DNA from 2 places in the Kitasatospora sp. NPDC033851 genome. Region 2 is predicted to be linked to the other one. Evidence: riboswitches for the same ligand, from Rfam matches in the RefSeq annotation. Region 2 holds a riboswitch; the other holds the start of a gene.

What was found. A riboswitch is a leader RNA that binds a small molecule or an ion and turns the genes downstream of it on or off. The one in region 2 is predicted to bind cyclic di-AMP.
Region 1: linked by a shared signal. The riboswitch ahead of ACZ51D_RS05945 (LysM peptidoglycan-binding domain-containing protein) and the one ahead of ACZ51D_RS13205 (glycoside hydrolase family 16 protein) in region 2 are both predicted to bind cyclic di-AMP.

The regions. Positions count from the first base shown of each region.
Region 1 is NZ_JBVIRL010000002.1:619,997-624,876, forward strand. It holds partial or broken gene ACZ51D_RS05930 (DUF501 domain-containing protein) at 1-281, opposite strand, end outside; gene ACZ51D_RS05935 (FtsB family cell division protein) at 253-735, opposite strand; gene eno (phosphopyruvate hydratase) at 911-2,197, opposite strand; gene ACZ51D_RS05945 (LysM peptidoglycan-binding domain-containing protein) at 2,454-3,359, opposite strand; cyclic di-AMP (ydaO/yuaA leader) riboswitch at 3,365-3,532, opposite strand; gene ACZ51D_RS05950 (cytochrome P450 family protein) at 3,784-4,880, opposite strand, start outside.
Region 2 is NZ_JBVIRL010000005.1:330,220-335,099, reverse strand. It holds gene ACZ51D_RS13210 (hypothetical protein) at 1-438, shown strand, start outside; gene ACZ51D_RS13205 (glycoside hydrolase family 16 protein) at 514-1,794, opposite strand; cyclic di-AMP (ydaO/yuaA leader) riboswitch at 1,796-1,961, opposite strand; gene ACZ51D_RS13200 (phenolic acid decarboxylase) at 2,568-2,897, shown strand; gene ACZ51D_RS13195 (alpha/beta hydrolase) at 2,965-4,107, opposite strand; gene ACZ51D_RS13190 (TetR family transcriptional regulator) at 4,406-4,880, opposite strand, start outside.

The DNA of each region.
Region 1 (4,880 bases), on a different contig from region 2:
TCGGCGAGCCGGGCGCTCTGGTCCTTCATCACGCCGTCCGCCTCCAGGGTGCCGATCAGCGAGGCGGCCTTGGGGCAGGTCAGGTAGTACAGCGTCGGGAACGGCGTGCCGTCCGGCAGGCGGGGGGCCGTCTCCACGACGTCCGGGTTGCCGCAGGGGCAGCGGTGCGCCACGCCGCGCAGGCCGCGCGGCACCCGGCCGAGCTGGGCGGCGATGGCCGCGACGTCGGCGTCGGAGACGGTGGGGTGGTTCTCAGTGGTCATGGGGGGAGGTGTCTCCAACGGAGGACGGTGGGAGCGGAAGGGGGGTGGCGGGGGCGGGTGCGGCGGCGTCGGCGGCGTCGACCGAGTCCCAGATGCTGGTGTACCAGGGCTTGGCGGCCATCGCCTGACCGGCCGCCACACCGGTGGCGGGGGCGCCGGCGGCGGACGAGGAGGGCTTGGCCGAGGCCTGGCCCGCCGGGTCCACCGCGATGTACGGGGTCTCCCCCGGCACCGCGTAGTGCAGCCGGGCGCGCGCCTGCGCCTTGACGAACTCCGGGTCCTGCCAGCGGGCCTTGTCCCGGCGCAGCTGCTCGACCTGCTGGCGCGCGTGGTCGGCCTTCGCCCGCTGGGCGGAGATCTCGGCGCGCTGGGAGATGAACTGCCGCGTCGGGTAGGCGAGGATCGCCACCAGCGAGCAGAGCACCAGGACGAGGACGGTCGCCCGGCTCGTGAACCGAGGCCGGGCCGCCAAGCCCGGGATCCTCCAGCCTGCCATCTCCCGTATCCCCTCCTGGTCGCGACGGTGCCCCGCCGTCCACCCTACGGGGTGAAAGGCGGGGCACCGGTCAGGCTGGCGCTCAGCAGCCCTCGTGCTCACTGGTGTGCGGAGCGACTGCGCTCGTCACTCCGCGGAGCGACTGTGTTTGTTACTCCGCGGACCGGAAGCGCGGGAAGGCGCCGCGGCCGGCGTACTCGGCGGCGTCGTCGAGGATCTCCTCGATGCGCAGCAGCTGGTTGTACTTGGCGACGCGCTCGGAGCGGGCCGGGGCACCGGTCTTGATCTGACCGCAGTTGGTGGCGACGGCCAGGTCGGCGATGGTGACGTCCTCGGTCTCGCCGGAGCGGTGCGACATCATGCAGCGGTAGCCGTTGCGCTGGGCCAGCTCGACGGCGTCCAGGGTCTCGGTCAGCGAGCCGATCTGGTTCACCTTCACCAGCAGCGCGTTGGCGGTGCCGGTCTCGATGCCCCTGGCCAGGCGGGCCGGGTTGGTGACGAACAGGTCGTCGCCGACCAGCTGGACCTTGTCGCCCAGCTTGACGGTCATGGCCTTCCAGCCGTCCCAGTCCGACTCGTCCAGCGGGTCCTCGATGGAGACCAGCGGGTACGACGCGACCAGGTCGGCGTAGTACTCGATGAGCTCGGTGGAGGTGAGCGCCTTGCCCTCGAACTGGTAGGCGCCGTCCTCGTAGAACTCGGAGGCGGCGACGTCCAGGGCCAGCGCGACGTCACGGCCGGGCACGTAGCCGGCCTTCTGGATGGCCTCGGTGATCAGGTCCAGGGCCTCGCGGTTGCTGTCCAGGTTCGGCGCGAAGCCGCCCTCGTCGCCGAGGCCGGTGGACAGGCCACGCTCCTTCAGCACGCCCTTGAGGGTGTGGTAGACCTCGACGCCCCAGCGGACGGCCTCGGAGAAGGACTCCGCGCCGATCGGCGCGATCATGAACTCCTGGATGTCGACGTTGGAGTCCGCGTGCGAGCCGCCGTTGAGGATGTTCATCATCGGGACCGGCAGGACGTGCGCGTTCGGGCCGCCCAGGTAGCGGAACAGCGGCAGGTCGCTGGCCTCGGAGGCGGCGTGCGCGACGGCCAGCGAGACGCCCAGGATGGCGTTGGCGCCGAGCGAGGACTTGTCCGGGGTGGCGTCCAGGTCCAGCATGGCCTGGTCGATCAGGCGCTGCTCGGTGGCGTCGTAGCCGACCAGCTCCGGGCCGATCTGCTCGATGACGGCCAGGACGGCCTTCTCCACGCCCTTGCCGAAGTAGCGGTTCTTGTCACCGTCGCGCAGCTCCAGCGCCTCGAAGGCGCCGGTGGAGGCACCCGACGGGACAGCGGCACGACCCGTGCTGCCGTCGTCGAGGCCGACCTCGACCTCGACCGTGGGGTTGCCGCGCGAGTCGAGGATCTCACGGGCTACGACGACATCGATGGACGGCACGAGGCATCTCCTTGCGGAAGCAGGTCCGGCTGACGGTGGTGCTGTCAGCAGGACGATTGCGGAGTCGTTACGGACCAGAGCCTAGCCGCCCAGGCTCCCGGGGCCACGTCCGCCTCGGTCTCGTCTCAGCGTGTGGCCCCGCTACCCACCAGTAGTTCACCTGCTTGTCCCAGCTTGTCCCACTGAAGCGGGCGAATGCGGACGAAGGGGGCCGGCGGGCCCAACCCCCTTCGCGCGTCGGCCTTCACGCGTCGGCTCAGCCGAGGTGCAGCACCTGGCCGGGCAGGATCAGGTTCGGGTCGCCGCCGACGGTCCCGTGGTTCTGCTCGTACAGCGCGTGCCAGCCGCCGGACACGCCCTGCGCGGCGGCGATGGTCGACAGGGTGTCACCGTCGCGGACGGTGTAGTCGTGGCCGGACGCCGGAGCGGCCTGCGGCGCGTACTGCTGCTGCGCGGCCTGCGGGGCGTACTGCTGCGCGGCGGCGTGGCCCGCGTACTGCTGGTAGACGCTCTGGTGGCTGGTCCAGTACCAGGCGCCGTTGTTCTGGTACCAGTACACCTTCGCGTCCGCGTCCCAACCGCCCTGGCCGGAGAGGCCGTGGGCCTGCGGCTGCGCCTGCTGCTGCGGGGCGGCCTGCTGCACCGGCTTCTGGGCAGGCTTCTGCGCGGCGGGCTTCTGGGCGGCCGGGTTCTGAGCCGGCTTGGCGGCGGGCTTCTGGGCCTGCTGCGCGGGGGCGGACTGCGGCTTGGCGTCCGAGGAGGTGTCGACCGCGGCCGGGGCACCGCCCTTGCTCAGGCCCGCCTTCTTCGAGCAGACCGGCCAGGCGCCCGGGCCCTGCGAGGCGAGCACCTTCTCGGCGACCGAGATCTGCTGCGCCCGGCTGGCCTGGTTGGCCTGCGGCGCGTACGCGGTGCCGCCGTACGCCTTCCAGGTGCCGGAGGTGAACTGCAGGCCGCCGTAGAAGCCGTTGCCGGTGTTGATGCTCCAGTTGCCGCCGCTCTCGCACTGGGCGACGGAGTCCCAGGCGGAGGCCGGTGCGGCGGAGGCGCCGGTGGCGGTGAGGAGCGGCATCGCGAGTCCGACGCCGGCCACACCGGCGACGGCAATGGCCTTCTCGGTCTGGGTACGACGGCGGTGACGACCGGTTCCAACGAACAGCATGAAGAGGTCCCTCTCCGCACGCCTGCGAGGTGAGCTGTCGGGTTCGGACCGGGAGGTGGCCCGGCCGCCGTACGCGGAAACGATTCCGCTCAGGCGGCTTCACCCCAAGCCGTGGGAAACGGCAACAAACCTGGTTCCCCCGCCCCTGCCCAGGGTTCTGGTCGGTTTCCCGTGACGCGGCGGGCAGGATTCGGCGTTCCGCGCACGAGGTCCGCAGCTGCGAACTCCAGGGAGAGTAGACAGATCCTCAGACCAATCACAAGCTCATATCACCGATATCACACAGAAATTACGGCGCGTGCCCGATCGCCTACCAACGGCGCCGCTATGTCCGGATTGATGGGCGTTCACACCTGAACCGGAAGACCCCGGGCGACGTTCCGTCAGCGTGTCGCCCGGCGTTTCGTCATCTTGTGTCAGTTTGTCAGGGGCGCATAAGGGGTGTCGGGGGCGTATGCGGAGGCGTATGCAGGGGCGTATGCGGGGAGCGACTCTCCGGACTGAATTCGACCGGAAGTTCCCGCAGTCCACGCATGATCAGACCGCCGCGCCAGCGCAGATTCTCCGGGCTTTCCGCGAGCCGCAGATCGGGCAGCCGGGAAAGCAGTGTGGCCAGGGCGGCACGCCCTTCCAGGCGGGCCAGCGGGGCGCCGATGCAGTAGTGGATGCCGTGCCCGAACCCCAGGTGGGGATTGTCAGTCCGGGCCAGGTCCAGGGTGTTCTCGTCCGCGAACCGGGCCGGATCGCGGTCCGCGGCGGCCAGCACCACCAGCACCGGGTCACCGACCGGGATGTCCACCCCGCCGATGGTCAGCGGCCGCGTCGCGAACCGCCAGGTCGCCATCTCCACCGGCCCGTCGTAGCGCAGGAGTTCCTCGATCCCCGTCTCCAGCAGCGCGTGCTCCCCGCGCGCCACCGACTCCTGCAGCGACCGGCGCTGCCCCGGATTGCGCAGCAGCGCGTACATCCCGTTGCCGATGAGGTTCACGGTCGTCTCGAAACCGGCGAAGAGGAGGATGAAGGCCATTGCCGCGGCCTCGTTCTCGGTCAGGTGCTCGCCGTGGTCGCTCGCCCGGATCAGACCCGAGATCAGGTCGTCCCCGAGGTCCGCCCGCTTGCGGTGGATCAGCTCCAGCAGGTACGCCCGCATCCGCTTCACCGCTCGCCCCACGCCGCCGCGTTGGCCGCCGCCGTGGCGGATCATCATGCCGGCCCAGTCGCGGAAGTCGTCCTGGTCCTCGGCCGGCACGCCCAGCAGGTCGCAGATCGCGTAGATGGGGAGCGGGAAGGCGAACTCGTGGATGAGGTCCGCCGAACCGCGCTGCGCGAAGCCGTCGATCAGCCGGTCCGTGAGCTGCTGCACCCGCGGCTCGAACTCGGCCACCCGGCGCGGGGTGAACGCCTTCGACACCAGTCGGCGCAGCCGCGTGTGGTCCGGCGGGTCGATGTTCAGCAGGTGCGTCATCAGGTCCGCCTGCCGCTCCCCCGGGATGCCCACCCGGCCGGTGCGGTGCGCCTGCT
Region 2 (4,880 bases):
GTGTCCACCCTGCCCGCCGTGGTCGCCGCGCCGTCCGACTCCGACCTGGAGGTGGTCCGGATCGACCCGGACCCGGCGGCGCCGCCCGGCGGCACCACGACCGTCCACGGCTTCGTCGCCAACAGGGGCCCGGACGCCACCGCCTCCCCGTTCACGGTCGTGGTCACCCTGCCGAAGGGCGTCACCCCCGAGGGGCCCTACTACCCCGACAACTGCGAGGTGCTGCAGAACGGCCACCGGGTGCGCTGCGTCTTCGGGCCCGGGCTGCCGCCGCTGCGCACCGCGACCGCCCTCGTCCCGGTCCGTCTGGACCCCGACCTGCCCCTGGGAAAACTGAGCGGCGGCTGGGTCGCGGTGCGCAGCGCGGACGACCGGGACGAGAGCAACAACCGGCAGCCGTTCGACATCACGGTGGTCGAGACGGCTGCCGGTTCCTGAGCACGTCGTCCCACCGGGCGCCGGGCGCCGGCGAGCGGCTGCCGGCTTGCGGCGACCGGTGAGACGTCCTACCGGTTAGCGGTAGACGCGGACGTAGTCGGCGGCCATGGTGATCGGAGCGGTCCCCTGTGGCGCGGGGTGGTACTGCCCCGCGCACACCGAGAGGTTGAGGATCAGGTACGCCGACCAGTTGGCGCCGACGCCCTTGCCGTCCGAGAAGACCTTGACGCCGTTGACGTACCAGTCCACCGAGTTCGCGCCGTAGTAGGTGCCGATGGTCACCCACTGGTCCTTCGCGATGGCGCTCGCGTCGGTGTAGTACTTCGGGTTGCCGGGGTTGACGTGGTTGGTCAGCTCCAGCAGGTTCGGGTTGTCGGGGTGGTACTCGAAGGAGTCGATCTCCCCGTTGCCGTTCTTCCAGGTCCACAGGGCCGGCCAGGCGCCGGTGCCCGCGGGCAGCTTGACCCGGGTCTCGGCGTAGTCGCCGGTCTTGACCTGGAAGCCCTCGCTGGAGCCCTCGGTGGTCAGGAAGCCGGTGTTCCAGGACTGCTTGCCGTTCTCCAGGGCCGGGCCGCCGGGGGCGGCGGTGAAGGTGGCGACCCCGTTGGCGACGCTGACGTTGTTCTTGTTCAGCCAGTCCAGCTTGTTGTCGTCCGGGTTGTGGTTCCCGTACTTGTACGAGGTGCTCTTGTCGCCGACCCAGCGCTGGCCCCAGGAGATCGAGCCGTTGAACTCGTCCGACCAGGTCAGCGACTTGCCGACGACCGGGGAGGACGGCGCGGGGGCGGTCGGGCTGGCCGTGGCGCTCGGGGTCGGCGTGGAGGTCGGGGTCGGCGTGGAGGTCGGCGCCGGGGTGGCGGTGGCCGTCGGGGCCGGGGCCGGGGTGGCGGTGGCCGAGACCATCAGCTGCTGCGAGGGCAGGTTGTGCCAGACGCCGCCGAGGTCCTGCCAGAAGCCGAACTGGGTGTACGTCCCGGCGGGCAGGGTGCGCGCGCCGCTGGTGAAGTTCACGCCGCTCGGGCAGATCTGCACGTTGGAGGCGTTGCCGGGGAAGTCGAGGTTGGTGCCGCGCGCGTCCCGCACGCCCACGCCGACGGTCTTCGCGGTGAAGCAGGCCGAGGAGTGCAGGCCGAGCGAGGCGGTGCCGGCCTTGCCCGCGACCATGGTGGCGGGGGCGAGCCGGTCCTGGGTGACGGTCGGCGCGGTGGCGGCCTGGGCACTGCTCACGGACGGCAGTCCGAACAGGCCGGCGCCGCTGATGGCGAGCGCCCCCGTGGCGGCGAAGGCGGCGTTGCGGCCGCGGCGGGAGGGGCGGGCGCGGCGCGGCGTGGCGCGCCGGACAGCAGGCTGGGGCATGAGCGGACCTCTGCGACGCCTGCGAGGTTAGCTGTCGGGTTCGGGCTGCAGTTGGCCCGGCCGCCTGTGGAACGGCTTCACCCCTAGCCACGACCCGTACGCGTGAGCGCGCGGGCCGGGCGCCGACCTTGGTTCCCCCGCTCCCGTCCGCGTGGTGCTCGGTGACCCGCCGACGGGTGGACGGGACTCGGCGTCCCGGCGGCGGGGTCCGCGAGGGCGGACGACCGTTGCAGGCTAGGCAGGCTGTGCGTGAACGGACAACTCCGTCGGTCCGGTTGTCGCGCAGCTCACAGTGGTGTCGATCAACAACGCTGTGCGGCGGCCGAGTTGATCAATCCCCCGGCCCGGCCGGATGCCCGTCCTGGTTCCTGGCCGGGTGCCCGTCCGGGTGCTCGGCCGAAGGCCTGGCGGGATGGTCAGCCGAGCCAGGCGTCGACCTGGCTCTCGGCCTCCGGCGCCCAGGCCAGCTCCAGGCGGTCGAGGCCGCTCAGCAGCCGGGTGCCGCCGACCGTCGCGATGCCGGTGGTGTGGACGGGCGTGGTGGGGGTGCGTCTCGCTGGGGTGAGTCTCGCAGGGGTGCGTTTTATGGGCGGACGGTAGGACCGGAGCGCGGCGGGTGTCCATGTGCCGGTCGCACCCCCCGGCGGGCGGCGCGGTGGCGATCCGTACCGTGGCAAAGATCTGACCGACTGCACCCGGTCGGATAAATTGGAGGCCTGACATTTCCGCAGTGCACAAGAGCACCAAAGCCCGAAACGAGGAGCCGCCCCACCATGATCGCGTCCCTGCCCGCCTTCGCCGGCCGCACCTACGTCTTCCGGGCCGACAACGGCGCGGCCTTCCGCAACACCTACTCGGCCGACGGCACGCGGCTGCGCTGGGAGGGCCTCGGCGAGTCCGCGGGCCAGTGGGAGGACGTGCGGCTGCACGTCGCCGAGGTCGCACCGGAGATCTACTTCGTCAGCTGGACGGAGCAGAGCGGGATCACCGTCAGCCATGTGATGGACCTGAACAAGCTGACGGTGCGGGCCTTCTGGACCTTCGAGGGCGAGGGCGGCCGGGTCGGCCAGCTGCACACCGGTTCGCTGGAGCGGGTGGCCTGAGACCTGTGACGGCCGGACCCCCGACCCGCGGCTGGGCCCCGGGGTCCGGCCGATAAGCGGCCGGTCGTCAGGCGGTCGGGTTCGGCACCGCAAGGTGCTGGGACAGCCACTCCAGCGAGGACGGCAGCAGCGCGCTCCAGGTCTCGAAGTTGTGGCCGCCGTTCTCGAGCATGCTGTACGAGACCTTCATCGGGCTCCGCGCCGCCTCGACGAAGGCCTCGGTCTCCCGCCGGTAGTCGCCGTCGCCCTTCTTGGTGCCCGCCAGCAGCACGGACACGTTGGGCTGCGGCAGGTTCTTCAGCCGCCACATCAGGTTGGCCTCGTCGCGGCGCTGCTTGCTGCCGCCGAACAGGTCACCGGTGGTCGGGTCGTCGGCGGCGTCGTAGTAGGCCGAGAGCGCGACGGCGGTCGGGAACACGTCGGGGTGGCGCATGGCCAGCTTGAGCGCGCAGTAGCCGCCGGTCGAGTTGCCCATGAAGGCCCAGGCCTGCGGGTCGGACGAGACCCGGAAGCTGGCCTGGATCGCCGAGGGCACGTCCTTGGTGAAGTACGTGTCGGACTGCGGGCCGTTCGGGATGTCCTCGCACTCGGTGTCCTGCGGCAGCGCGGGCGAGGGGCGCATCAGGATCAGGACGGTCGGCTGCATCCGGCCCTCCTGCAGCAGCTTGAGCGCCGCGCCCGGGTAGTTGAAGCGGGTGATCAGGTTCTCGGCGATTCCTGGGAACCCGGTGCTGACGATCACGGCCGGGAACTTCCTCTGCGCGTACTCCGGCTGGAAGTACTGCGGGGGCAGGTAGACGTAGCTCTCGGTGGACAGCCGGCTGACCGCACCGTCGATCCGGACCTTGCGGATCTCGCCCGACTGGCTGGGCTCGCGGCCCACCGCACCGCCGCCCTTGACCGAGGCGTGGCCGATCGTCTCCACCAGGAGGCGACCGGAGGCGTCCGCCTTGTTGTGGATCACCACCGGGCCGGTGTCACCGGTGCCCAGCAGGTCGTCCCAACTGCTGTAGAAGGCGAAGTAGTTGTTCGCCACCAGGCCGAGCGCCGCGAGCACCGCGAACTGGGTGGCGAGCAGCGTGCCGATCCGGCCGAGCACCGCCTGCCAGGTCGTCCTGGCCATCCTGGGCCACAGCCAGACCGTGCCCCCCATCACCACGACGGCGATCAATACGGTCAGCGCCAGCACCTTGTGGCTCGTCAGACCCATGTCCTACTTGCTCCCACGCCTCGAACTCCGGACCCCTCCGCTGGGGACATCCGAGGAGGTCACCCCGGCTCCCCTGCCAGGGCGCAATGATCAACCCTAGCGCCAGCTGGGAGAACGCTGATGGCGGGCTGGGAGGTCGCGGGGAACGGCCGACGGCTTTCAACCGACAGAGTTCAGATGACAGATTTCGAAATCTGTCATCTGACATCTGAACCCTGAACCCTGTCAGCTGCTCGCCGTCACCCGCCAACCGCCGGGCGCGGCAGCCACCACGCCCCACGCCCGACGCACCCCCGGCTCAGGACACCCGCTCCCAGAGCCGCAGCCCCGCCGTGAGCTCGCGCATGCAGCGGGCGCCCAGGTCGCGCGGGGAGCCCGGGCCGACGGCGGGGGCGTCGGAGGAGGCCCACTGCTCCAGGGCCACCCGGATCGCCGCTGTCGCGGCGGCGGCGGCCAGCCGGATCTCCAGCGGATCGGTGCCCTCCGGGCAGCGGTCGGCGAGGACCGCGCGCAGCCGCACCTCCGAGTCGGCGTGGACGCGCTGCCAGGCACCTTCCAGGCTCGGGTCGCGCAGCAGGCTGCGGGTCCACTGCATCATCTCGGCACCCGCCTCGTCGGCCGGCGTCAGCGACGCGACCGCCGCGCTCTCCAGCGCCTCGCGCAGCGGCAGGTCGGCCGAGCTCTCGGCGAACCGGTCGACCCACTGCCGTCCGCCCGCCGCGAGCAGCGGGGCGACGGCATCCTCCTTGACGGAGAAGTACCGGTAGAAGGTG